3 regions of the Rossellomorea sp. KS-H15a genome follow, and region 3 is predicted to be linked to each of the others. Evidence: riboswitches for the same ligand, from Rfam matches in the RefSeq annotation. Region 3 holds a riboswitch; each other region holds the start of a gene.
The links. A riboswitch is a leader RNA that binds a small molecule or an ion and turns the genes downstream of it on or off. The one in region 3 is predicted to bind S-adenosylmethionine.
Positions count from the first base shown of each region.

Region 1 (8,149 bases), 150 kb from region 3:
TTATCCATATGCCAATCGGACATCTAAATAGTGACCTAATCTTCTTACAGTATCACGAAGGATCTTTTCTTCGTGGTACTGTCATTTCTTCCCGTCATTATGACATACGTGAATCCCCCATTTCCCCTTTGATCTATACTTCCTAATTAAATGGTTTAGGTAATATTTGATTGGGGTAAAAGAGTAGTATTTGACTTAATAATACATAAAAAATCTATTCTGGTATCCATGGGGGTTAATGTGATGACAAAGTATGATATTGATGTGAATGGTTCATTATTTGATTGGGACTTGGATAAGGGATCCATAACATTTGAAAATGATGAGGTTGTATTATTTTGGGTTAATACAGCGTTTAAAACGCTGATCGATTCCATCGAGGAAATAGCCGGGGAAAAAGAGGCAAGATTGGTCCTAGAGACAGCAGGCTACCGAACCGGCCTGATCGTCAGTGACTTTTATTTGAAATCCATCGGCAAACCGGAAGAAATCCTGGATAAACTCCCTAATACTTATGTAACGGCTGGTTGGGGAATTACAGAAATCTTATCGTATTCCATTGAAGAAAAAAAGGCAGTCGTGCAATTTTGCAATGGGTGGGAGTATAAAGTGAATGTTGCACAGGGAAAAGAAGAAGAAGGAACATTCATACCAGGTCATTGGGCTGGTGTACTGACTGGAATATTCGGCTCTAAAGTTTGGTACCGGGTGGTTAAAAGCCAGATCAGTGGTGACGACTGTAGCGTATATGAGTTTTTCGCATCCGATATTTCTCCTTCTTTGAATGTGAATGCTCTAATGGAAGAGCAAACCATAGCAGCCCAAGAAGAATTGGATCGTATTACGAAGCAGAGAACCGAAGTGTTATCCGAGATCATCAAAGAAATTTCTTCACCGATCATTCCTGTATTGGACTCGATTCTCGTGGTCCCTCTTGTAGGTCGCTATAATGAAATTCGAGCTGAAGAATTGCTGAATAAAACACTTCTCAATCTGCCGCGTTACAAAGCTGAATTCCTGATCATCGATTTGACCAGTCTCAGCAGGGTGGATGATTATACGTTATCTTTCATTCAGAAATTCGTAAGTGCAGCCTCCCTATTGGGAACTAAGTGTTTACTTGTGGGGATTTCTTCTGAACTGAGTATTAAGGTCACACAGAGGGGCTATCGGATGAACCATATTCCCTGCTTTTCAATCCTGCAACAGGGAATCAAATACGCCCTGGATCAATTAGGGATGGAGATCATCAAGAAGGTGTAGAGTATAAATAGGCAGGATCATTTCCTGCCTATTACTTGTACCCTAGCGTTGAATAGGATGCTCCATTTTCTTCTCATTGCAATGGGCTATCACATATTTTAAAAACTTTATGGTCTGCTTTACCCGGATCTCATTTAAGGCTGAATCAAATCCTTTCAACCCTGAACGGATGTTCATCGCTTCCCTAATCAGGCTATGCCACTCTTCAGGAAGCTCCTGCAATCCATACCGGCCGGCATCTTGCTTGGAAATGATCGACGCTTCTTTCAATGTGTAATATTGACGAAGAACTCCAAGGACCGACCACTCTATTTCAGCATCAATCATAGTGGTGGGATAATGCTTTACCTCCTCTAGAGATTCTTCGAAGGATTGAAGTCTTCCAGACCAATACGTATTCATATTATGAAGGACATATTGGTACAGTTCCTCTCTGGATGGTCCTGAAAAAGATGATGAAATTTCAGGTCCTATAACTCTAATCCCGTTATGCTTCACTAAATACCATGTGATAGGGTTAAAATTGAAATATTCCCCAAATTTTAATTCACCATTGTTATAGTATGCGTACATTTCGGTATCCTCTTCACAGCTTGGACCCATCTTCCCGAAATCTTCTTTTAAAATATATACCCCGTCCATTTCCGGCTTTTGAAACGTCTGCTGTAGTGTTGTATGAATACGATTAAGAGCGTCGTAATCTTCTGTGGTTAGTCGACGGTTGGTGATGGTAATAAAATCAATGTCACTGGAATCACTCACAAATGCACCGAGGGCAACGGACCCGTGTAAATACAATCCTTCGAGTGTTTCAGGTAAATATGTATTCAATAGTCTCATATATTCCTCCAGCACGCTGTTTACGATTCTTGGTACGTTTGCCATGTCATGTTTTCCTCCAATGAATGATTTTGTGCAAGGCTCTAGCATCTATAATCCTCAATAACCAATTATTTCAAATAATGGAAGGGCATTCAATAGATATTTTCATTTTGGTGTTAACTATATTGATTTTTCAACATCAAAAGGAGCATGACCCCTCTGAGGTCAAGCTCCTTACATGATGTCTTCTATTATCGATTCTGCTATTTTCTTTCCGTTCTGAATACAGGCGCCTATCCCCACGCCGTAGTAGGAGGCTCCGGCCAGTTTCACTCTTGGCATTTCAGTTGTGATCACCTTCTCCAAAGCCTGCACGGCCTGATTATGCGAAAGATGATAATTCGGCATTAAATCTTTCCAATTGGTCACCTCCACTGAAATGGGATCCGCATTGATTCCGACGCTCTTCTTAATATCGTCCAGTGCCACTTTTGTCAGTTCGTCCTCTTCTAAATGCTTTAACTGCCCGTAATGAGCATTCGAGCTCTTATAAAAAAGTCTTACCAGAAGATTATGATTTCGGGATGTGTGTTTCCATTTACGGCTCGTCCATGTACATGCATCGCACTTCACTTCGCTGCCTTTAGAAACAATAAACCCTGTACCATCAGCCGGGAGCTCCTCGTCAGGAACATTAAAACCCAGATAGATGGAGATCAAGGAAGAGTTCCTTAGGGTATTAAAATCTTCATTTAATGTTGCACGATTTAAAATCTGTTGAGTCACATCATGAGGTGTCGCAAAAATGACAGCATCTGCTTGAATGCTTTCATGTCCTTTTAACGTGAGCTCATATTTGTCAGCACTCATTTGGAGATTTGTTGTCGCTGTTCCTTTTAGGATCGTCGCATCACCGCACTCTTCTTCCAGACGGTCGATAATGGTGGATAATCCATGCCTAAAGGAAATGAACTTTTTATTGGAAGATCCCTTGAATTTCTGCTTGTTTGCAGATAATCCTTGGATGATGCTCCCATACTCATTTTTATAATCCAGAAGATATGGTAGAGTCGAGGCCATGGTCAGCTTATACAAGTTCCCAGAATACACCCCTGATAATACAGGTGCGATCTGATTTTCCACTAGTTCTTTCCCGAGGAATGCTTCCAGAAATTCTCCGATGGAGCTTTCCTTCGTGAATACAGTATTTTTCGTCTCCAGGTCCAGAAGGGCCGCTTTCTTTCCGGCTTCAGAAATCAGAGTGCTTTCATTAAGTGCTTCTATGCTCATGGGAATACCGAAGATTGTATCTGGAGGTATTCTATGCAGTTCACCATTTGTGTATATGTAAGATGTTCCTGTTTCGTTATAGACCAGTTCGTTTTGAAGTTGAAGGTCATTGACCAATGGAAGTACTCCCTCATTACGGGCTACAATGGAATCTGCACCAGCTTCCATAATAAAGTCACCTTCCGTTATCGTCCTGATCTTACCACCGAGCTGTTGATCCCGTTCAATTAATACTAACTCAATATCCAGATTTTGTTCCCTGGATATCTTTTGCAGATTATAGAGAGCCGTTAAGCCTGTAATGCCCCCACCTACGATAACCACTTTCTTCATACCATTCACTCCATTAATTACGTGTATGTATACAGATTATCATGTTTTAGGCAGATTAGAAAAAGAAACTGTGTCTGAAAAAGGAATATGATATGTAATTAGAATAAGGACATCATTTTTTGATCCTGGTGCCACGCTTAATTCAAAGTTGACAACTAGGAATAGTTTGATATAACATATAATAGAATTCTGATAACCACATAGCCACTTATCCAGAGAGGTAGAGGGACTGGCCCGATGATACCTCAGCAACAGATTCTAATTTCTAGAACACTGTGCTAAATCCACAAGCGTCAAGCTTGAAAGATAAGTTGAAGTTTTTTCCGTTAAAGCCTTCTTCTTATCTTACTAGGAAGTAGGCTTTTTTACATGAAAAAGTCTCTTTCTCTGTTTATTCATATTATAAGAGGAGTGATCATAATGGGAGAAAATCTCCAGGAAGCAATTAATAAAAGAAGAAATGAGTTAATTAACAAATTGGTCGTCCATAACATTTTCAAAAAAGGAAATAAACAATTATTCGAGCTGACACTTAGAGAACTTGAGGATGAGTATCACTATATTCAGAAGGATTGCCATCCGCATAGTGATGTCGGCTCTATTCACTGGAAAAATTGCACGAAGTTAACCAGTTAGAAGCCTGGTTTATCTTTTCGGAAATGGCCAAACAATAAAATGACGCGGGCCTATGGCTCACGTCATTTCAATAGTTATTGAGCGTTTACCTCAACTGCATCCTTCTTATAATAAGCTGCAAAGATTTCCGCAAATGCTTCGGTGGAATTATATAATTCCACTAAGTTATTTTCCACTCCGCCAAACTCAAGGAGCATCGCCCTTTCTGTTAGATCCTGATTGTAGACCCCATTTCCTTCTGCTTTTGTTTTAACGAATACCCCCCTGCTGATTCCAGGGTACTTCTCTTCTAATTTAGCATTTAATTCTTTCGCGATTTTGAGATTCTTTTCAAAATTCTTATTTTCTTTCCCTACGATGAAAAATAGGCGTGCATAGTCCTTGCCATTGATCGTTTTGGTCGTAATATTTCGGGGTTGGGAGTCCCGGTGAATATCTATTAAATAGGTTAAATCGTCATCTTGTGCAAGGGCTTCTTGAACCAATCCCCTTGTCAGCTTATAGGATTCAAAATAGGTCCATGATTTGTTTTTCAATGCTTGGTTTACATCTGTCTTGTCTTGCACTGCCCCGATTCCTCGTGATTCGAGTTCCTGTTTCAATTTTGAACCAACCGCAATGACATTGACCTTTTCATTCGTACTGGCCGGATCTTTTGAATCGTTGTTTTTAATTAGAGGGCTAAAGGCTTCCCAGCTGTGGGAGTGATAAATGAACACAGACTTTTCTTCAATCTCCTGCACACCGTCACCTGAGTTATGATTGGCTTGATCGACTTGGTTCTGATCGATTTCCTGATCCTTCAGCTGGTCCTCCGTTGGAGCTGGCGACTCATTAGGTAAATTGGTAATGTCCGTCCCTTTACCGGCAACGGCTATATGCGTATGATAATTTTCTATTCCAGGGATTTCTCGTCCAAATAGACTCCTTGGGTCAAGCAGTGATACATTCGTAACGCTTTCCAACCAATCAAAGTCGGTATTCATGGCCTCTTTATTCTCGATGCGCAGACCTGTCATTTCCTGTGACAGAAGCATAAGGAATGTCTCTTTCGGTACAAGCTCTGATACCGAAGTATAGAAAAGGCTGTCCACCCTCAATTTAATGGCCGTCGACGAAATCAGCCATACCATGACATACATCATGATGATCCCTATCAATACTACCCGGATGACGGCTTTCATAGATACGAATACTAGCGGGACTAAGCTATTATTATTTCGAGACTTATACGACATCATCAGTACCCCTATATAAAGTATTTAATAGTTAACTTTATGCAGAGTGTCGATAGAGTAGAAGGTTTTTTCAGGATTCGGTCTGATTTCCTATAGGACAGGACACAAATGGAAAATCATTTTTCTAAAAACGACCTGAACGTAAACAAAACGCATGATGAGATGCGTCTTTGGTTTATCGCCCATTCACTTCATATGCAGCCCTTATACCGGATTCCACCGCACCTTCTATCCAACCATGAAAAGAAGAGGTGTGTTCCCCTGCAAAATGGATCCTGCCTTCGGGTGTACGGACATAATCCCCGATGTCAGCTGCCTGACCAGGTGTATATAGAGTGAAACATCCTGCCGAGAAAGGATTTCTGCTCCAATTATAAACAAAATAATTCAGTAGTTCTGTATAAACCCGATTTCCATAAACCCTGGAAAGATCCTTCAACACTTCTGAAATGATTGCTTCCTTCGATTTACTATTCCATAAGAGAGCGTTTTGACCCCAACTGTAGCTTGCCAGCATCACACCAGGTTTGTTGCTCCCTATGTCATGACTTGGCATATAAGTAAATCGGGTGGGAAGATCGGATACAATGTTTCCGTAATTCATTTCCTCCCAAAAACGACTTCTGAACTCGATACCGATTTTTACAGATGGAATATTGGTCACTTCACGGATCGCCTGCCATTTTTTGAAAGAAATCGATTTATATGGGACGACATCAATAAATTGAAAAACGGTAAAAGGAACAGTGACAATCACATAGTCAGCTTGATACTCCCTATACGTCCCATCCAAGGGGTTAATCGTTTGAACGACGACACCCGATTTAGACTGAATGATACGGGTCACTTTTTGATTCATGAAAATATTGGACTGTAGCTCACCCATTAATGAATACGGCAATCGGTCATTCCCACCTGTTATTTCATAAAACTTCGTCTCTTTTCTAAAGATAGGAAATATAATATCTTTTAATATATCAACAAATGAAAATTCAGGAAATCCTTCGATTCCGAGAATGACATTTATTTTCCTGATGGCATTCAACGATAAGGATTTTCCAAACGGGTTGTTGGACAGGAATTGCCCCACTGAATAATTCGAATACTTTTTTATTAAGTTCAATTGTTCACTGTGTTCACTGTTATTATACAAATCTATAAAAGGCTTGGTGGCTTCAAGAAAGACCTCAGAAGCGGTTTTTCCTCTTTCACTTTCGGGGAGAGGATATTGCAGAATATCCGGATCAGCTTCGTACTCTTTTCTCGTCACTAAAATGTTATTTACTAAAAACAAGTCTTTAGAAGAGGAATTTTGAAATGGTTGAAATGGCAGATTGAATTTACGTATATACTCAAATACCAATCGATGGTTATCGGGGATCCTCATGGCACCGGCATCCAAATAATTCCCGGAGGTAAATGGCTTCCGAACGGTATAAATCCTTCCCCCGATCCTTTGGTTTCCTTCAAGAATCACGACATTATGCCCGGCCTTATTTAAAGTCGAGGCTGCAACCAGTCCACTCATCCCGGCCCCTATGATGATAATCTTTTTGGATGTGGAGGGGTTTAATCCCTCTCGAATGATGGAAAGCATATCATCCGGATACTTCAATTCTAAAGGGGAACCCCTCATTAATCGATCGTCCATTCTTCACCTACCTCCCTTGCTCTTTCATCATATGAATTCATCTAGGGAGGTATACATTTGTTTCCTGTGACATAATGATCATTTCCAGTTGTTTTCAGAACGCATGTTTCTATTTATCCAATTCTATGTTATACTTGAAGTTCAATGGGTCTACGAGACTGTATTTAGTCAATCCCTCTAGCAAGTAGAAGGGAGACATGTTAAATGTCACTTGAAAATATCGTAACCATGCTCAAGACTCTTAAGGAATTCAAGGAAAGTGAGATTGTTCATACGATTTCTGACCATGAGCACTCACCTGTTATGACTGTTACTTACCATCTGGACAGGGAATGTTTTCGCATTATTTATGTGGATACAATGAAAGTGGAAGAATTTACTGATATCAGCCTATTGGCGTCGACTATAGAAAGTGTAGTACTGCTTGAACCTTCAAGATAACGTGAAACGAACTGCCTTTACTCCGGTAATGGCAGTTTTTTGTATATGTATCATGATCCTTTATGGTACTCTAAAGATAAAAAGGAGCTAGACCATGTCGTTTTATCACCAACCATACATACGGTCAGTGTCGCTCAAGAGAGAAGACCTCCCCTCATTACACTCTTATCCTTTTAATATTCCAAGTATACGTTACTTAAAGGATCTTTCCCTTCATCCAAATGTCACGTTCATCGTCGGAGAAAATGGAATGGGTAAATCCACGTTATTAGAAGCTATTGCCATGGCCATTGGATTTAACCCTGAGGGAGGGTCGCTTAATTTTACTTTTTCTACGTATGATTCCTACTCAAACCTGGATCAATACATGAAGGTGGTAAGGGGGATCGATCGTCCTCAAGACGGTTTTTTCCTAAGGGCGGAAAGCTTTTATAATGTAGCGACGAATATTGAAGAAATGGACCGGGACCGTTTA
Region 1 covers NZ_CP096886.1:2,710,546-2,718,694, reverse strand. Annotated here, with positions in the region: gene M1J35_RS13750 (SDR family NAD(P)-dependent oxidoreductase) at 1-31, shown strand, start outside; gene M1J35_RS13745 (STAS domain-containing protein) at 244-1,263, shown strand; gene M1J35_RS13740 (aminoglycoside adenylyltransferase domain-containing protein) at 1,306-2,148, opposite strand; gene M1J35_RS13735 (protoporphyrinogen oxidase) at 2,320-3,708, opposite strand; SAM riboswitch class I at 3,914-4,021, shown strand; gene M1J35_RS13730 (Fur-regulated basic protein FbpA) at 4,129-4,344, shown strand; gene spoIIP (stage II sporulation protein P) at 4,419-5,585, opposite strand; gene M1J35_RS13720 (flavin monoamine oxidase family protein) at 5,758-7,233, opposite strand; gene M1J35_RS13715 (hypothetical protein) at 7,438-7,674, shown strand; gene M1J35_RS13710 (AAA family ATPase) at 7,769-8,149, shown strand, end outside.
Region 1: it holds a riboswitch for S-adenosylmethionine, as region 3 does, so the genes downstream of both, M1J35_RS13730 (Fur-regulated basic protein FbpA) here and M1J35_RS22850 (YezD family protein) in region 3, are expected to answer to the same signal.

Region 2 (8,149 bases), 1.4 Mb from region 3:
CATCAGCATGCTCGATCAGTATCAAATGTATGATCAACATATTCAGGACCCTGAGTTAAAAGATATCGTAAAACGGCAGACCGCATTTGTAACGACTATGTATAATTCAATCGTAGGGAGCTTTTCAACGGGACATGATCCACAAGTACCCACCCAGCAATACAAAATGAACCAATCCCACACTGCCACTTACGGCATCAAACCGGGTGCTCCTAAAAAGCCCAATCAGTCCGTGAATGACCTTTCAGACAAAGGTTTGTCTGCGTATATGCTCGGACAGACCAAATCATTGGCCACTCTCCTTGCCATGACGGCTCTCGAAATGACAAACCCTGTGTTGCGACGGGTTGTAGCGGACAGTGTGCCGAACTTCATTGAAATGAGCTATGAAATTTTCCTTTATCAGAACAAGCATGGATACTATCAGGTCCCTCAACTGAATGACCAGGATATGACCCTCATGCTGCAAAGCTATACGGAAGTTCCACAGCAGAACCTTCCTCAATAACGTCCACATAACGCCTGCCCCAAAATGCAGGCGTTTTTTATTTTCCGCTTCTCACTGATTTCCTTATCTGCACATAGTATGAAGTGAAAGTGAAACAGGAGGTGACCCCTGTTGATTCATACGGTGAAAACAGGAGAAACACTGGGACAAATATCAAGGGACTACAGGACTCCGCTTTCTGCCATCCTGACTGCCAATCCGGGCATCAATCCGGATCAAATTTATCCAGGACAAACGATCACCATTCCCGGTATCCCCGATACTACCGGCAATCCTTATAGAATAGAAGTCTCTGTTAACAATCGCACCCTCCGTCTATTCAAAGATGGGGTTGAGATAAAACAGTATCCCATCGCTGTAGGAAGAGTCCTGTTCGAAACACCCATCGGGGATTTCATCATCATCAATAAAGCACCGAATCCAGGGGGGCCATTTGGGACGATGTGGATGAGTTTATCGAAGGAAAGCTATGGAATCCATGGTACAAACAACCCTGCTTCCATCGGGAATGCAGTCTCCAAGGGGTGTATAAGGATGTATAACAAAGACGTGGAAGAGCTCTCTAAGATTGTTCCTGTCGGGACGCCTGTGTCCATCAATCCATAAAGAAAAAAGTGTATAGACAGGACTATACACTTTTCCCTTTATAATATCGCCCTTTTGGATTCAATATAATCCAGACCAAAGTGCATGTGGAGAATCCTTGCTGCTTTTTCAACGTCACCGCGATCGACAAGGGCACTTAGGCCAACCGATGATTCCCAAACCGATACTTTCCCGATATGATAATCATGAAAAACATTGGTGACCTTTTCTTTTACTTCACCGGAAGATTGGATACTCCCTATCACACATACTTTCGATAGATCTTCCGCTATTTCAAAATGAGAATATGCCCCGCTATAGCCGCTGACGATTTTCTTCACTGCATGGACATCCTCATCTTTTATGATCAGTGCAAGGTCTTCTCTATGCTTGATCCTCTCTGTTTCGATATGGTGAGAATCAAGGTCATACAGAATCAAGGATTCCCCTCCATCACACCCATGGATGGTAAGGACTGAAATACCTTTCTGGAGCGCAACGCCGACTATGCTTCCATTCTTTTGAGCTTTAGCACTGATAACGGAACCCCGCCCCTCCTTTAAACTCGAACGGACGATTAAAGGGACAAGATGTTCCTTTGCGTGCTTAATCGCTCTAGGGTGCAGGACATTGGCTCCCATCGTGGCAAAACGGAGCATGTCATTATACGATAAACCGTCGATTTTAGCAGCCCGTGGGACCACTCTCGGATCTGAGGTATACACCCCGTCCACATCCGTGTAAATGTCACATCGATCCGCTTTCAGTGCGGAAGCAAGGGCAGCTGCGGTTGTATCTGAACCACCCCTTCCAAGCGTAGTGAGCTCACCATCCTCTGTAACTCCTTGGAAACCAGCGACCACCACAATCCGTCCGGCTGATAATTCCCCTTTGATTCTCCCTGTTTCTATGGAAGTGATCTTGGCATTGCCGAACACCGCGTCTGTCCGGATCCCAGCCTGCCTGCCGGTCAGGGATACTGCCTCCGCCCCTTTATGCTGGAGGGCCATTGTCAGAAGGGAAATCGTGACCTGTTCCCCTGTTGAAAGGAGCATATCCATTTCCCTTTTCCGGGGAACATCAGACAATTCTCCCGCAAGCTTTACAAGGGCGTCCGTCGTTTTATCCATGGCCGATACAACCACCACCACGTCATGCCCTTTCTCCTTTTCCTTCAACGCATAACCTGCTACCCGTTTAATTCGATCCGCAGAACCTACAGAGGTTCCACCAAATTTCTGAACGACGATACTCAAGTGATCCCCCTACTTTCTATCAGATCTGTTGCTTTTTTAATAAAATCGTCAGGAAACCGCAATCCCTTCTTTCACTGCATTTTCAAGTGGGATTTCGTCCAGGATGGACACTGCCTGGATCTGTTCCTGTGATGTAAGAACTGATTCTATGTCCTCTTTCCTGCCTTCTACAAAGACATACAGGAAATCGCCAAGCTGAATGCGGTCTTTCAGTGTGAACAACGGAATCCACCTTTGATAGTCTTCATTTGCAGGAACACGTAAGACCCATTGGCCTGTGCTATCTTCCAGAACCTCTCCATTGTGTACTGCACTTTCAGGAGATGCCGTGTATTTCCCTTGAATCAGTGAAAGAAAGTCCTCCACCATGGCACTTCCTGTCGGACATTTACCGGCGCCTGGCCCAAGTAGTGTGATTCTTCCTACGAGACTCCCTTTTAATGAAATCGCATTTTCCACATCCTCCACCCCGTAGAAAGGATGGGTGTCGTGGACGAGGACCGGCTCTACTTCACCTTTGATCCGATTGAATCCGTCACGTTCCAATGAACCTACGTGTTTAAAGCGCAATCGGAAGGACTCGGCTGCCTGCAGCCATTCTGCCGTCAAGTGTGTGATCCCCCTGCGTCTGATATCCTTCCAATCCGGCTGTCTGCCAAAAGCGGTCTGACTCAAAATCAGCAATTTATAAAAGGCATCATATCCTTCGATGTCGCTCGTCGGATCCGCCTCTGCGTACCCCTTTTCCTGGGACTGCTTTAGAGCGGTCTCAAAGGAAAGACCCTTTTTTCTCATTTGGGACAAAATGAAGTTGGAAGTCCCATTCAATATGCCTTGGATGCTTTTGATTTCATTTACCTTCAGGAGCTGGCGGATCGTGCCGATGACCGGGATCCCTCCGGCTGTTGTCGCTTCGAAACCAACGGATACAGTGTGACGTTTTGCTTTCTCCATAAGGCTGGGGCCGAATTTAGCAAACATGACTTTATTGGCCGTGACGATGTGAATTCCCTTCTCCACCGCTTTCGATAAATACGTGTATCCCGGTTCTTCTCCTACAATCGCTTCAAAAATCACATGAAGATCCGGTATGTCGAGAATGTCCTTGAATTCTGTCGTAACCTTAATGGACGGATCAATTTCCCTTTGTTTAACCGGGTCCTTGATGAGAATCGCCCTCACCTTCACCTCTTTCCCGAGTGTTTCCTTCAACCTGTCCTGGTGAGTATCAATGGCTTCACAAACCCCTTGACCGACAGTTCCAAAGCCCAGTATCGCCACATTTATCGCTGACATCTTTTTAGCCTCCTTTTTGTCGTTTGTATCGCATTGCTTCTTTCTGAAGATCCACCGGGCATGGTGGAAAGAATGAGGGTATAAAGAAAAGCCCTCTTCTTGTAAGAAGAGGGCTTAGTGTGTATGCTCCTCCCCTTATCTTCCAGATTCACATGGAATCTGTAGGAATTGGCACCTTTACAGACTGATCCTGCAGGTTGCCGGGCTTCATCGGGCCTATCCCTCCGCCGCTCTTGATAAGAGATATAACGTTACGTTTTCACTTGATATTTGAGTATGAATTGGATTATATAGGTGATTCATTCCTCCGTCAATACCATTTTCGGTATTTTTAAAAAATTCTTTCTAATTTGTCAGACACCTAATTTCACATGGGTTTACTGTGATTTCCTTTGAAACATCCACCCTCTATGAATCTATTTTTGAAATTCAGGTTTTAACCTACACTGGCAGGGAAAACTAATCCATATCCATTTACTAGAAAGGAACCGTTTCAAACATGTTTAAAAAAATGCTCCCCCTTTCCATCAGAAAATATTTGCTCATGTCCAAACGTCAACGCATGCATGAAATCCGGCTGACCATATGGTATATGCCTTTCTTGTACATATGTCTTGCCGTACTGCTGGTAGCCATTACCCTATACTTGGATCTCTCATTGGAAATCTCACAGTATACGTTTGATCTATTAAGCATGGATGCCTCTGTCACCCGAATCCTTGTGAGCACCCTCATTGGTGGCGTTTTGACGCTCAGTGCCTTCACGCTTAACTCCCTCTTAGTCGTGTTGACGACGTTCAGTGGACAATTTTCGCCAAGGATGCTCTTGGATTTCATATCGGACAGGCAGACGCAGCACGCCCTCGGTATATTTAATGGCAGTTTTGTTTATGTCCTCCTTCTCTTTTTGTTTATCGGCAGTTCAAAGAAGGAGATGTTTGTCGCTGCACCCATGATGACGATCTGCCTTGCCTTTCTATCAGCCATCACCTTCATCTTCTTCATCAACCATGCGTCTACCTGGATGCAGGTCCATAATATCACGTACAATATGAAACAAGTTTCTGAAGTGATGATCCACCAGACACTGAAGAAAGATTTAGAAGCACATCGCACCACTGAAGATGGGGACATCATGGAGGAAGAGAAAAATAACATTCTTCATGTGAAGGCTAAACACTCCGGCTATATTCAATTAGTAGATTTCCAGGGAATGATTCAACTCGCACAGAAAGAGAATTTTGTCCTACAGCTTCATTATAAAGTGGGCGATTATGTACTTGCCGGGAATGAAGTTCTGAGCTTATGGGGGCCGAAGACAGACAATATCTTCACTGATTCATACCTGCAATTCATTGAAATGGGTCATAAAGAGACAGAAATCCAAGACCTGCAGATGGGGATCCACAAACTCGCAGAGGTGGCGATTAAATCCCTGGGGAATGACGATCCCAAAACGGCTTCGAACACGATCGACCAGATGGCCGATCTGATGCTGACGGTGGAGGATCAATTATCCTTCACACCCTATTTAATCGACCAAGATGAAAGGATACGGGTCATCCTCCAATCGGAACCATTTGATTATTATCTCTATCGTGGATTTGGTTATATTCGACACTATGCGAAAAACAATCACTTAATCATAACCGAAATCGTACGTGCACTGGCACTTTTAGCCGAATCCATCCAGCCTTCGAAGCACAAAGATCTTTGGGAATTCGCCTGCAACACCATCGATCATATCGAAAGGGAGGTCATTTACGAATTAGATAAAACCTTTCTTCTTCAAGAGGTTCATAAGCTTGCACGCCTCACCGGCCACTTCAGGGAATATAAAGAAATCGAAGATAAATTCTATCCGAACGCAAACAAAAATACGTAAAGAAGCTTCATTTCTCTCAGAGAGAAATGAAGCTTCTTTACGAGAGTCATATCCACGTTTCGACAATGCTGTCATCTTCCCCTTGAGCTTTCGGTACAACGGAGAATCTTTCAGGGATTTCACTTCTGACCGCTTCTAAAGTTGGTCTCATCAAAATGTTATGGGTCGGCTGGTTCACATCGAATAGTCTTGCTACAAACATGCCTTGATAATCTTTCGGACTCTGATAGATACAGATGATCGGCATTTTATAATCACTTAAGGCCACCTCATCGAATGACGAAATTAATCGATCCGGGTTTTCCATCCTATCTCTCCTTTACAGGGTATTGTGATTAGCTGTTAACGCATTCTTTTTCTTTAACCATTTTCCCATTGTAGAGCTTTTGAATATAGTAATTACACTCGGAGTATTGCCCTTCTTCCTTCAACAATGGGATGATGACATTCTCCATATATTGATAATATGCTTCTTCCCCTTCATGAACCCTGATACCAAGCATCGTAAATAGACACTCTTTGCAGGAATCTTTATTGGCGGTTGCATAACGGAGTCCTTCCTCTATTAACGTTTCCCATTTTTCAAGTACCGGCCCCTCTACATCCATGGAACTCTCAATATAGCCAAAAAGAATTCTGACATAGTCTTCTGTGGGTGACTCATGTTTCAATAATCCATAAGCGACCTGATAGGCATCCCGTGCTTTTCTATCCTGCATCAAGTCCCGATACAACCCACCTAAATTCAGATAAAGAATGGCTTTTCTTCCGTGATCATGCAGATTATCACAATGCTGAATCAACTCATCATATTTCTCTACTATTGACTCGAGAACTTCCTCACCATTTTTGCTTTCCGCAATCAACTGAATCGTAGCGGCATCAATACATCTTGTAAAATTAAATGTTTCTTTGAAATAATTCAAGGCCTGCTGACTATATCGCAAAGACCTGTCATACTGCCCTAATTCATGATAGCCAATGGACAGATGAAAGTATGATTCAGGATTGGAGTAGATATCCCGGTCTATTCTCCCCAAAAACATAATCGCAGATTGGGGATTCCCTTTCTCAAGCTCGTACATCCCCTTTATATGATAGTACAGCTGAAAGTCATAATCGGACATATGAAAGGATAGACGCTTATTAGAGAACTGACTTAAATAGAATCCAGCATCCTTAAGCATACCCTTCATCATAAAGTATCTTGCTTTCAATATCTTATATGTACCGTTCAAGGTTTCGATCTGGATTAACGGATTTTGTTCAATGGTCTCCTTCAATAACTCGACCTTCCCCTTTACCTGCTTGATCATGACATCATGCCACAATTCTAAATCTAATTGTAATTTTTTATATGTTTTTAACTCTTTCTCAATATTGATATGTAATCGTTGATTGAACAGATCGATTTTATCTTTCGTAATTTGTAAATGCCCACTTTCAATTTTACTAATATGGCCTGGAGTACAAATCCCTTCCCCCACTTGCTTCTGAGTCATACCTTTATAGATCCGATAGTATTTAATAAATGCCCCAATATTCATTATTTACCCCCCGTGGTGAATTAGTAGAAAAGCTTCCGTCTCAATAACTGGCCTATCGCTTTATCTTTTTTTATAGCGATATACGTTCTACTAATATTATACTAATAAATAATCGGGATGAAATTGGGGTTTTCTACAGGCATAAGAACCAGCAGGCAGTGACTTTATACCTACATTCATTCTCGCATTTCCGGTCCACACAAAAAAATTTCCGCCTTGCATTCTTTCATACCGAATCTTTTGTCAACAAAACGACCGTTCACTGAATAAATACCCAGGTCTTTTAACCTATTCTTTTTTCCCAACATGAGATTGTCATGGTTGTTATGTTGAAAAAGTGTTTTGATTCCTATCGCCTTTTATAAATAAAAAAACGACGCCTATGTGGCTTTCCTCTTTACAATTGATTTGAAGGCTGAATCGGTGGGTCGAGCTGAATATCCTTGTTACGATAAATCCTGGAAATAATAGACGATCCCATTAATCGGTTAATTTCTTTCGCCGGCAATTCCATCGACACCCCATTAAAAGCTGTCTTATAACGATGAGTGATCCGATAATCCACTTCGTTCTCTTCTAAAAAGGCATGCAGCTCTTTTTCAAACTCCCGATGACTATGTTCAACTTTTTCTTTGGCTGATTCCAGAGTCAGCTCCACTCCTTGTGCTTCTGCTTCCAAAACAGCTATTTTTGCAGGTTTGGTCTTGAATTCTATAATGATGGATACACCCTCCCCACTTGACAGGTCAAGTTCCGGATCCACCTTGATCAACGAATTCATTGTCTCCTTCACCGCCTCTTCATCTCCTTGTTTACCATTGTCCCCTTTATTCAAACAGCCTCCCAGGGCTATCAATGACAGTGCTAAAAGGGCTTTACAGTACCACTTCTTCATCGTCATTCAATCTCCTTTTTTAAATAGTAAAAAAGACAACCTATAAGGAATTTTTCCTGACGATTGTCTTTTCAATAGTATGGATAGGGTGTCAGCCTTACTCTGCTTAGGGTTACATTTCAATTCCTCGTACCTACTTACAGAAAATATGTTTCCTAATTTGCTTGATTTGTGGAC
Region 2 covers NZ_CP096886.1:4,299,050-4,307,198, forward strand. Annotated here, with positions in the region: gene M1J35_RS22145 (spore coat protein) at 1-508, shown strand, start outside; gene M1J35_RS22150 (L,D-transpeptidase family protein) at 620-1,114, shown strand; gene M1J35_RS22155 (aspartate kinase) at 1,153-2,349, opposite strand; gene M1J35_RS22160 (homoserine dehydrogenase) at 2,398-3,645, opposite strand; SAM riboswitch class I at 3,778-3,888, opposite strand; gene M1J35_RS22165 (DUF2254 domain-containing protein) at 4,190-5,530, shown strand; gene M1J35_RS22170 (hypothetical protein) at 5,577-5,837, opposite strand; gene M1J35_RS22175 (helix-turn-helix domain-containing protein) at 5,866-7,077, opposite strand; gene M1J35_RS22180 (protease inhibitor I9 family protein) at 7,475-7,972, opposite strand; partial or broken gene M1J35_RS22185 (spore cortex-lytic enzyme) at 8,106-8,149, opposite strand, start outside.
Region 2: it holds a riboswitch for S-adenosylmethionine, as region 3 does, so the genes downstream of both, M1J35_RS22160 (homoserine dehydrogenase) here and M1J35_RS22850 (YezD family protein) in region 3, are expected to answer to the same signal.

Region 3 (8,149 bases):
GTACAAAACCAGCCTGCTCCTTATCGATGGGCAAAGTGATGGGAATGCTCCATACACATCCGCTCTCAAGCCGTAATGATTCCACCACGGTCTGATAATCCCGATTGGACAAGAATCCTTCTAAGGGACTGTAAGCACCGATTGCAATCAGTTCCAGGTCACTCAATGCGATGTCGTCCAATGGCAATTCGTGTACGATGTCCTTATAGGATTTTTCAGGTAAATAAGATTGGACCAGTACTCCTCCGTGTGGCTGTAAACTCATGTAAAATATCCTCCTTAACATATTTGTTTAATCGGGATTAAAATCAAATGCCTCCTCCATCTTCGTGGACAGACCGTCTTTCCTCATGAATGACCCTCATCAGGGACAACGCACCTACTGTGGCAATAATGACGCTTATCGGTACAACAATTGAGTACAGATCACTATCGATCAACAATTTGACCAAAAAGTATGAAATACTGAGTGAAATCAAGGGGGAGACCACCCAGATTTTGACGATTTTTTTGACGATTTTCTTTTGCAGCATGTGCTTGCCGTTTTTAGATACACCCAAACCAATAATGGAAGAGGACGTAACCTGAGTCAGAGGGATCGGCAATCCATACAGAGAGCTCAAGATGACGAGGAAGGCTCCTGTTGAGGAAATGACAATTCCTTCAGCTTTAGAATATTGCGTAATTTTCTTGCCGTTTGTTTCGACTACTTTCTTTCCCAGTAAAACAGCTCCCAGTGCAACAAATGCACCACCAATCAAGATTCCACGTGAAGGTGATATCAGCTCTGCCCCCACCAAAGGACCAACGGCATTGGCAACATTATTCATGCCTGCTGAGAAAGCTTCAAAGAATCCAGCGATGATCAACAGATAAGCAAGCCACTGTTTATCAAAATGATACCCCCGCTTTTCAAGCTGAACTAAACCCAATCCTGCAAGCCATGTTACGAAAAAGGCGATGACAGGGACGATCACCCAGAAAGACATGATCGTAATAAGTGATTTTACATACAGAACCTGATAAGCTACCCCGACTCCTACAACCGCGCCAACCGTTACTTCACTCGTAGATAGCGGAATGCCGATCACATTCGCAAGAAACAATGAAATCGTTGCGGATAACAAAATAATGAGAACGACCTTTATCGACAATAGATTCTGTGGGATGATCCCAGAACTGATTGTCTTTACAACCTCTCCACCACCCAGAACCGCTCCACTCAGGACACCTGCCGCGCATATCCATAGCGCTGTCCGGATGTTCTTTATTGCGCCTGCACCATATGCCACTCCCATTGACGCTGCCGCTCCGCTGGCACCAATGTTCATGGCGAAGAACAAGCTGATCAGAAGGGCCGAGATTTCAAGCAAATCCCGTCACCCTATCTAATGGAGACCGCATTCTGTCTTTCCTTTTCCTTTCCATCTTCCGGAGCGAAGATCATTGACATCAATAGCCGGTGTGGTGCAATGGAAGCAGCCAATGCTCGGATACCCTTGATCGTGAAGGGGGTTATAAGAAAGATTATGCTTATGGGTATAACGCCAGATCTCCTTCCACGTCCAGTGAATCAGCGGACAGATTTTAACGGATTGAAATTTGTCATCTTTATTGATGAATTCAACATGTTGTCTTGTTGGGGATTGTTCCCTCCTTAATCCTGAAATCCATGCGTGCCCCTTGGATAATGTTTCTTTTAACGGGTCAAGCTTCCGAATTTGACAGCATTGGTTTGGTTTGGTTTCCCATAACTTATCCCCATATGCCTCTGCCTGCTCCTTGAGGGTCAACTGAGGCTTTTTCATATGGATGGTCAACTCGGGATACGCCTTCTTCACTTTCTCGATGATTTCATACGTTTCCTTGAAATGAACCCCTGTATCAAGGAATACAATGGTTGCCTGCGGTTTCACCTTGGATATGAGATCGATAAGCACAATGCCTTCTATCCCGAAACTGCACGCATATACAACCTCGTCACCATAATGATCATATGTCCATTTCAGGACGTTAAGCGCTCCTTTATAGACAGGATCCACTTCAAATTCCATGGATGCCTGTTTCCAAGTCTGATACGTTAACATAGTACACCCCATTCCCTGACGCTTATCCAAAGAAAAAGAGGCGGTAACAAAATATAAGGAGTCCCTATATTTTTGCTACGCGCCTCTAGTTTGTCTAGTCAGCTTATTTTATTCGGACTTTCTCATTTTTCTCTAATTGAATGACTTTTCCATCCTGTACGATAATCGTGATTGAACCAAAGCTCATGGTTTCAAGCATGGACTGGATTTTCTCTGCTACCAAGTCAAACTGTACATGCTGGTTCTTCTCTTTTTTCACATGATACCCCCAATTTTCTTCTTATCCAGATCAGAAAAAAACAACTTCCCATTTTGGAAAGTTGTTCAGGTAAGGTTACCTTATCTTCCAAAATGACTTCACATTTTGCTGGAATTAGCACCTTACAATACGTAGGTTGCTGGGCTTCGCAGGGCCAGATCCCTCCACCACTCTGGATAAGAGTTATTCATTTTAATATTCTAAATAATATCACAATTACAGCAGAAGTCAACCCGAGTTTTTCGATCGGATTTATGTCTTTTGTCTTATTTTATTCAAACATCATTCCATACATGTTTATTCGATTGGGGGTGGTTCTACGACAATTTTTCATAAAGCATTGCGCAACTATTCAAGGACCCTAAACGCGACGTTACCCTCAATTACGTTCTTCCCGGCTTGTTTTGTGGCTAAAACCTTAAAATGAAGGAGGTTTTCCTGTTTGTCCGTCAATTCTGCCCGTAATGTCACCACATCATGTAACATGACCATCCCTTTAAATCGTACCGAGTAATCCTGGATAAACCCTTCCTCATAGTGTGGGCTGAAAAGTTTGGACACATTGCCCATCGTCCACATTCCATGAGCGATGATTCCTGGAAGACCCAGCTTCAAGGCTTCATCATCGATGGTGTGTATCGGATTGTAGTCTCCGGAAGCTCCTGCGTATTTGATCAGGTCCATCCTCGTGACCGGAGCGAGTTCAACCGGGGGGAGTGTATCTCCTATTCCGAATGATTGTAGTATTGTCATTTACTCAACCTCTTTCTGACTTCTTCTGTAATAATGACAATCGCCTGGGAAGTGAAGATTCTTTCCCCACGAGAATCTTCCCCGACATCTTCGATGACAAGGAATCCCAGTTTCCCCCCGGTACCTTCCCGTTCATAATAGTTTTTTATTTCCGTATAACATTGAATCGTTTCCCCTACCTTCAAAGGTCTTTCATAATGAAAGGATTGTTCACCGTGAATCAACCCATCATTCGGTAAATGAAAGCCTTCGATCGAACCATAGTCGAATACTCTCGGAAAGGTGGGAGGGGCAATGTTCCCCCCATAAGAGGAGGACTTCCCGGCATCTTCATCCACATAAAAGGGATGGGGATCGCCAATGGCGTCTGCAAATTTCCGAACCGCTCCTCTTTCCACTGCATTTCGGGTGGAAGTAGACCTCTTTCCGATATAGGATTCAAACATATTCTTCACCTCTTTCTTCTTTATTCAGGCTTTCGGCCCTCCAGCAACGTAGAGAACCTGACCATTGACGAATGAAGATTTTTCATCTGCAAAAAAAGCGACGGCATTTGCAATATCTTCAGGAGTCCCGCTTCTTCCAACAGGGATTCCCTGGAGACTTGCTTCCACTAATTGATCGAAAGTGATCCCGATCCGTTTCGCAGTTTCTTTCGTCATATCGGTTTCAATAAAGCCCGGTGCTACAGCATTCGTGGTGATTCCGAATGGACCAAGTTCTATGGCAAGGGTTTTCGTCAAGCCTTGAAGACCTGCTTTAGCCGTTGCGTAGTTTGCCTGCCCGCGATTTCCCAATGCTGAGGTGGATGAAATATTGATGATGCGTCCGTACTTTTGTTTGACCATGTATTGTTGGGCTGCCTTCACTACATTGAATGAACCCTTTAAATGCACATCCATGACCGTCTCCCAATCGTTTTCGGTCATTTTGAATAACAGATTATCCCTGATGACCCCTGCATTATTCACCACAATGTCCAGGGAACCAAAAGATTCATATACTTCCTTCATAGCATTTTCAACTTCCCGGGATTCTACGACATTTGCCACTTTTGTATACAATTCATATTGTTTAAATACCTCACTCGCTTCATTCAACGCATCCTCATTGACGTCGATGATGGCCACCTTGGCCCCTTCTTCAGCCAGTAATCCGGCAATTGCCCTGCCGATCCCTCTGCTTCCACCTGTAACTAAAGCCACTTTTCCTCTGAATCGCTCTCCCATTTCGTCTGCCTCCATTTCTGTTTATACAAATTGCCCAAGTTTCACATGACCTTTTAATAAGTTCCTTGAAATGATCAGTTTTTGAATTTCATCGGTTCCATCATAAATGCGCCATAACCTTGCCTCCCGGTACCATCGTTCGATCGGCAGCTCTCTTGTATAGCCCATACCACCATGGATCTGGAGGACGCGATCTACGACCCGATTCCCCATATTGGATCCATATAGCTTGGCCATCGACGCAACGTGACGATTGTCTTCCCCTTGATCGAGTGTGAATGCTGCATTTAGCACGAGCCAGCGGGCCGCTTCAATTTCCACGGCTGAATCCGCAATCTGCCACTGAATCGCCTGCCGGTCCGCGATAGGTTTTCCAAATGTTTCTCTTTCTTTCGAATAGTCGATGGCCATTTGAAGAAGTCTTTCTGCTGCTCCCACCGCCTGGGCCCCAACAATCCAGCGGGCAAATCCGATCCACTCCAATCCCAGATTGTAGCCGCCATCGATTTCACCAAGGATATTCTCTTCAGGAACCCTTACATCATCAAAGAAAAGACTTGCCGGGCCCCATTCCCCCATTGTATGGATATATTCGGATTTCCAGCCCATGCTTCGATCGGCGATGAAACAAGTGACTCCTTCCCGACCTGTCCGACGATGTTTTTCTTTATCCGTCACGGCCATGACCATGACGAAATCTGCTTCGTTTCCACCGGTAATGAACGTTTTCTCACCATTTAATATCCATTCGTTTCCGTCTTTCACGGCTGTGGTCCGGATATTACGGGTATCAGATCCCGCTCCGGGTTCGGTCATGGCAAAACATGATTTCTTTTCTCCATTGATTGTCGGTATCAAATAGTTTTTCTTCTGCTCATCGTTGGCGTAGTACAGAATGTTATCCGCATATCCTCCAAAGGAGAACGGAACAAAGGTCTTGGAAATTTCCATATAGACGATGGCCATCATCATTTGACCGAGATCAGCCCCTCCGTATTCCTCGGGAGTGTTGATTCCCCAGAAACCTGCATCCTTGGCCTTCATTTGCAGCTCTTTCTTTTTTTCCGGAGAGAGGCTGGGCTTTCCCTCCCTTTCATTTCGCAACACTTCATTTTCTAAAGGAATCAATTCTTTCTCTACAAATTTCCGGATGGTCTTTTGGATCATCTTTTGTTCATCTGACAAGCGTAAGTTCATTTTTATTCCCCCCTAATAAGATAAAATTATGGCTTCAGGATCACTTTTCCCACTGTCTGTCTTCCCTGCATGAGGGAGTGGACCTTTGCCGCTTCTTCCAATGGGAACACGTGCCCCACTGTGACCTTTAAATCTCCGTTCGCCACGTAATGAAAGATTTCATGAAGGGTTTTTTGGGTCAACTCAGTGTCCCTCATCAGAGGAGGAAGGAAAAAACCGGTGACCGATTGATTTTTTGCCATTAAGGAAGAGGGATAGAATCTGCTTTGCTCCCCGCTTGCTACACCGTAGATGATCATTCTCCCGAAGTGGGCAAGGCATTTTAATGTTTTGTAAAAGACGTCACCACCTGCCATCTCCAGCGCAAGATGCACACCCTTTCCACTTGTAGCATCCAGAACTTTTTTCTCCCATTCTTCCTCTGTATAATTGACCAGTACATCTGCTCCCATATCTTCTGCTAAGCGAAGCTTCTCCTCGGTGCTTGCAGTGGCGATCACTTTACCTGCACCGAATCGCTTTGCGAGTTGAACGGCTAAGAGCCCTACACCACCTGCAGCCGCATGAATGAGGACCGTCTCACCCTGCTCGAGTCTCCCAAGTGTTTTCAAAATATGATACGCACTCAGTCCCTGTACAGGTATTGCAGCCGCTTCTTTAAAATCCAAGCCATATGGAAGGGGGATGATGGATCGTTCATCTGTCATGGCATATTCTGCATACCCGCCTGAATCCATCATCGCTACGACCCGGTCTCCTTTTTTGATCCTGGTCACATCTTCTCCGACTTCGGTTACGATGCCTGAGACTTCCGCACCGGGAATGTAAGGAAGGGGGGTCTTTACCACATATTGACCTTCTCTCCTGGCCGTATCCGCATAATTGACAGCAGAGGCATGCACTTTGATCAATACCTCCCTCCCACGAGGTGAAGGCATATCAATGTCCACATTCTTCAACACATCAGGACCACCGAACTCCCTAAATTGGATCGCTTTCATCTATACTCCTCCTAATTCCCCGAAAAAGAGGGGGTCCTTTTTTCTTTAAACGCTGAAACTCCTTCTACATGATCTTCCGTTGAAATCATCAGGGTTTGAGTGATTCTTTCCTGCTCCAGTATTTCATCCAGGGTAGTGGTGAATGAACGATCAATCATTTTTTTCATCATGCCGTAGGCTTTGCTTGGACCCGAAGCGAGTGTAGAAGCCAGCTCATATGTTTTTTCTTCCAGACGATCAGCGGACACCAGCCTGTTAATCACCCCTAATTCATACATTCTCCTGGCAGAAACAGGTTCTCCGGAAAAAAAGAACTCCTTTGCAAGATGAGGGCCGATCAACCGTGGGAGAAAATAAGAACCCCCTCCATCCGAAATGAGCCCTACTTTGGAAAAGCTCAGTGCAAATTGACTTGTTTCCGATGCAATGATTAGATCACATGCCAATGCTAAATTAAATCCGGCACCTGCGGCGAAACCATGGACGGAGGCAATGACCGGCTTTTCTATTGTTTTGATGGCTTTGATACATGAATTCAGTATTCCGATATGTTCATAGACTTGGGCTGATGTGGCACTTCCCATCGTTTTTACGTCGCCACCAGCAGAGAATGACCTTCCGGCACCGCGGATTACGATTGCCCGGATCTCCTGATTCCGCCCAGCCTCTTCTACCGCTTCTATCAATCCGGTAAGCATATTCTCATCAAATGAGTTTAAGCTGTCTGGTCGATTCAAGGTAACATTCAACACCCGGTCATTCATTTCGACTAATAATGATTGCATCCTATTCATCCCCTTATATTTGTTCCCTGGAATCAAATGCTGCCTGATTACCCAGGGTAATTAAAGACTCGGCAAACCGATCGAACCCGGAAAAACGGGCATCACTTGTCTGACCCATCTTAAAACGGTAATAAATTTGCTGCACAATAACCGCCAGCTTAAAGTAGGCAAAAGACAAATAGAAATGAATGTGATTTACGTCCCTGCCGCTTTTTTCTGCATATTTTTCAATAAACTCTCTTCTGCTGTAAAAACCGTCCATGATGGTCACTGGAGGCTTCCCGAGACCGTACTTTAACAATTCAGGATCATCTTGCTGGATCCAATACCCCATGGCGACACCCAGATCTGCAAGGGGGTCTCCGACGGTCGCCATCTCCCAATCGAATAAACCCACCATGGATGTCAGGTCTTCAGAAAACATACTATTGTTTAATTTAAAGTCATAATGAATGATCGTGGACTCAGCATTTTCCGGAACGTTTCTGATCAACCATTGTGTGAGATGTTTTACATCACGAATCTCACTTGTTTTGGCACGTTCATAGCGATTGATCCACCCGTGAACCTGTCTCTCCATAAAGTGTTCGGGTTTACTGATTTCATGTAGTGAGGTTTTGGTATGGTCAATGGAATGAAGCTCAACCATTCTTAAAACCATTTCTTCCGAGATTTTCTTGCACACCTCAGGCGTTACATTCAGATGAGGGGGAAATGATGTATCGAATACTTCCCCCCTTTTTCGTTCCATGATGAAGAATGGGCTTCCGACTATCCCTTCATCTTCAGAGAATACATAGGGTTTTGGTGTAACGTCGAATAAAGGGTGGATCTCTGA
Region 3 covers NZ_CP096886.1:2,862,907-2,871,055, forward strand. Annotated here, with positions in the region: gene sat (sulfate adenylyltransferase) at 1-265, opposite strand, end outside; gene M1J35_RS14550 (sulfate permease) at 309-1,331, opposite strand; gene M1J35_RS14555 (phosphoadenylyl-sulfate reductase) at 1,389-2,087, opposite strand; gene M1J35_RS22850 (YezD family protein) at 2,191-2,346, opposite strand; SAM riboswitch class I at 2,424-2,529, opposite strand; gene M1J35_RS14565 (MaoC/PaaZ C-terminal domain-containing protein) at 2,695-3,099, opposite strand; gene M1J35_RS14570 (MaoC family dehydratase N-terminal domain-containing protein) at 3,096-3,545, opposite strand; gene fabG (3-oxoacyl-ACP reductase FabG) at 3,570-4,328, opposite strand; gene M1J35_RS14580 (acyl-CoA dehydrogenase family protein) at 4,350-5,525, opposite strand; gene M1J35_RS14585 (quinone oxidoreductase family protein) at 5,552-6,526, opposite strand; gene M1J35_RS14590 (enoyl-CoA hydratase/isomerase family protein) at 6,538-7,311, opposite strand; gene M1J35_RS14595 (phosphotransferase family protein) at 7,325-8,149, opposite strand, start outside.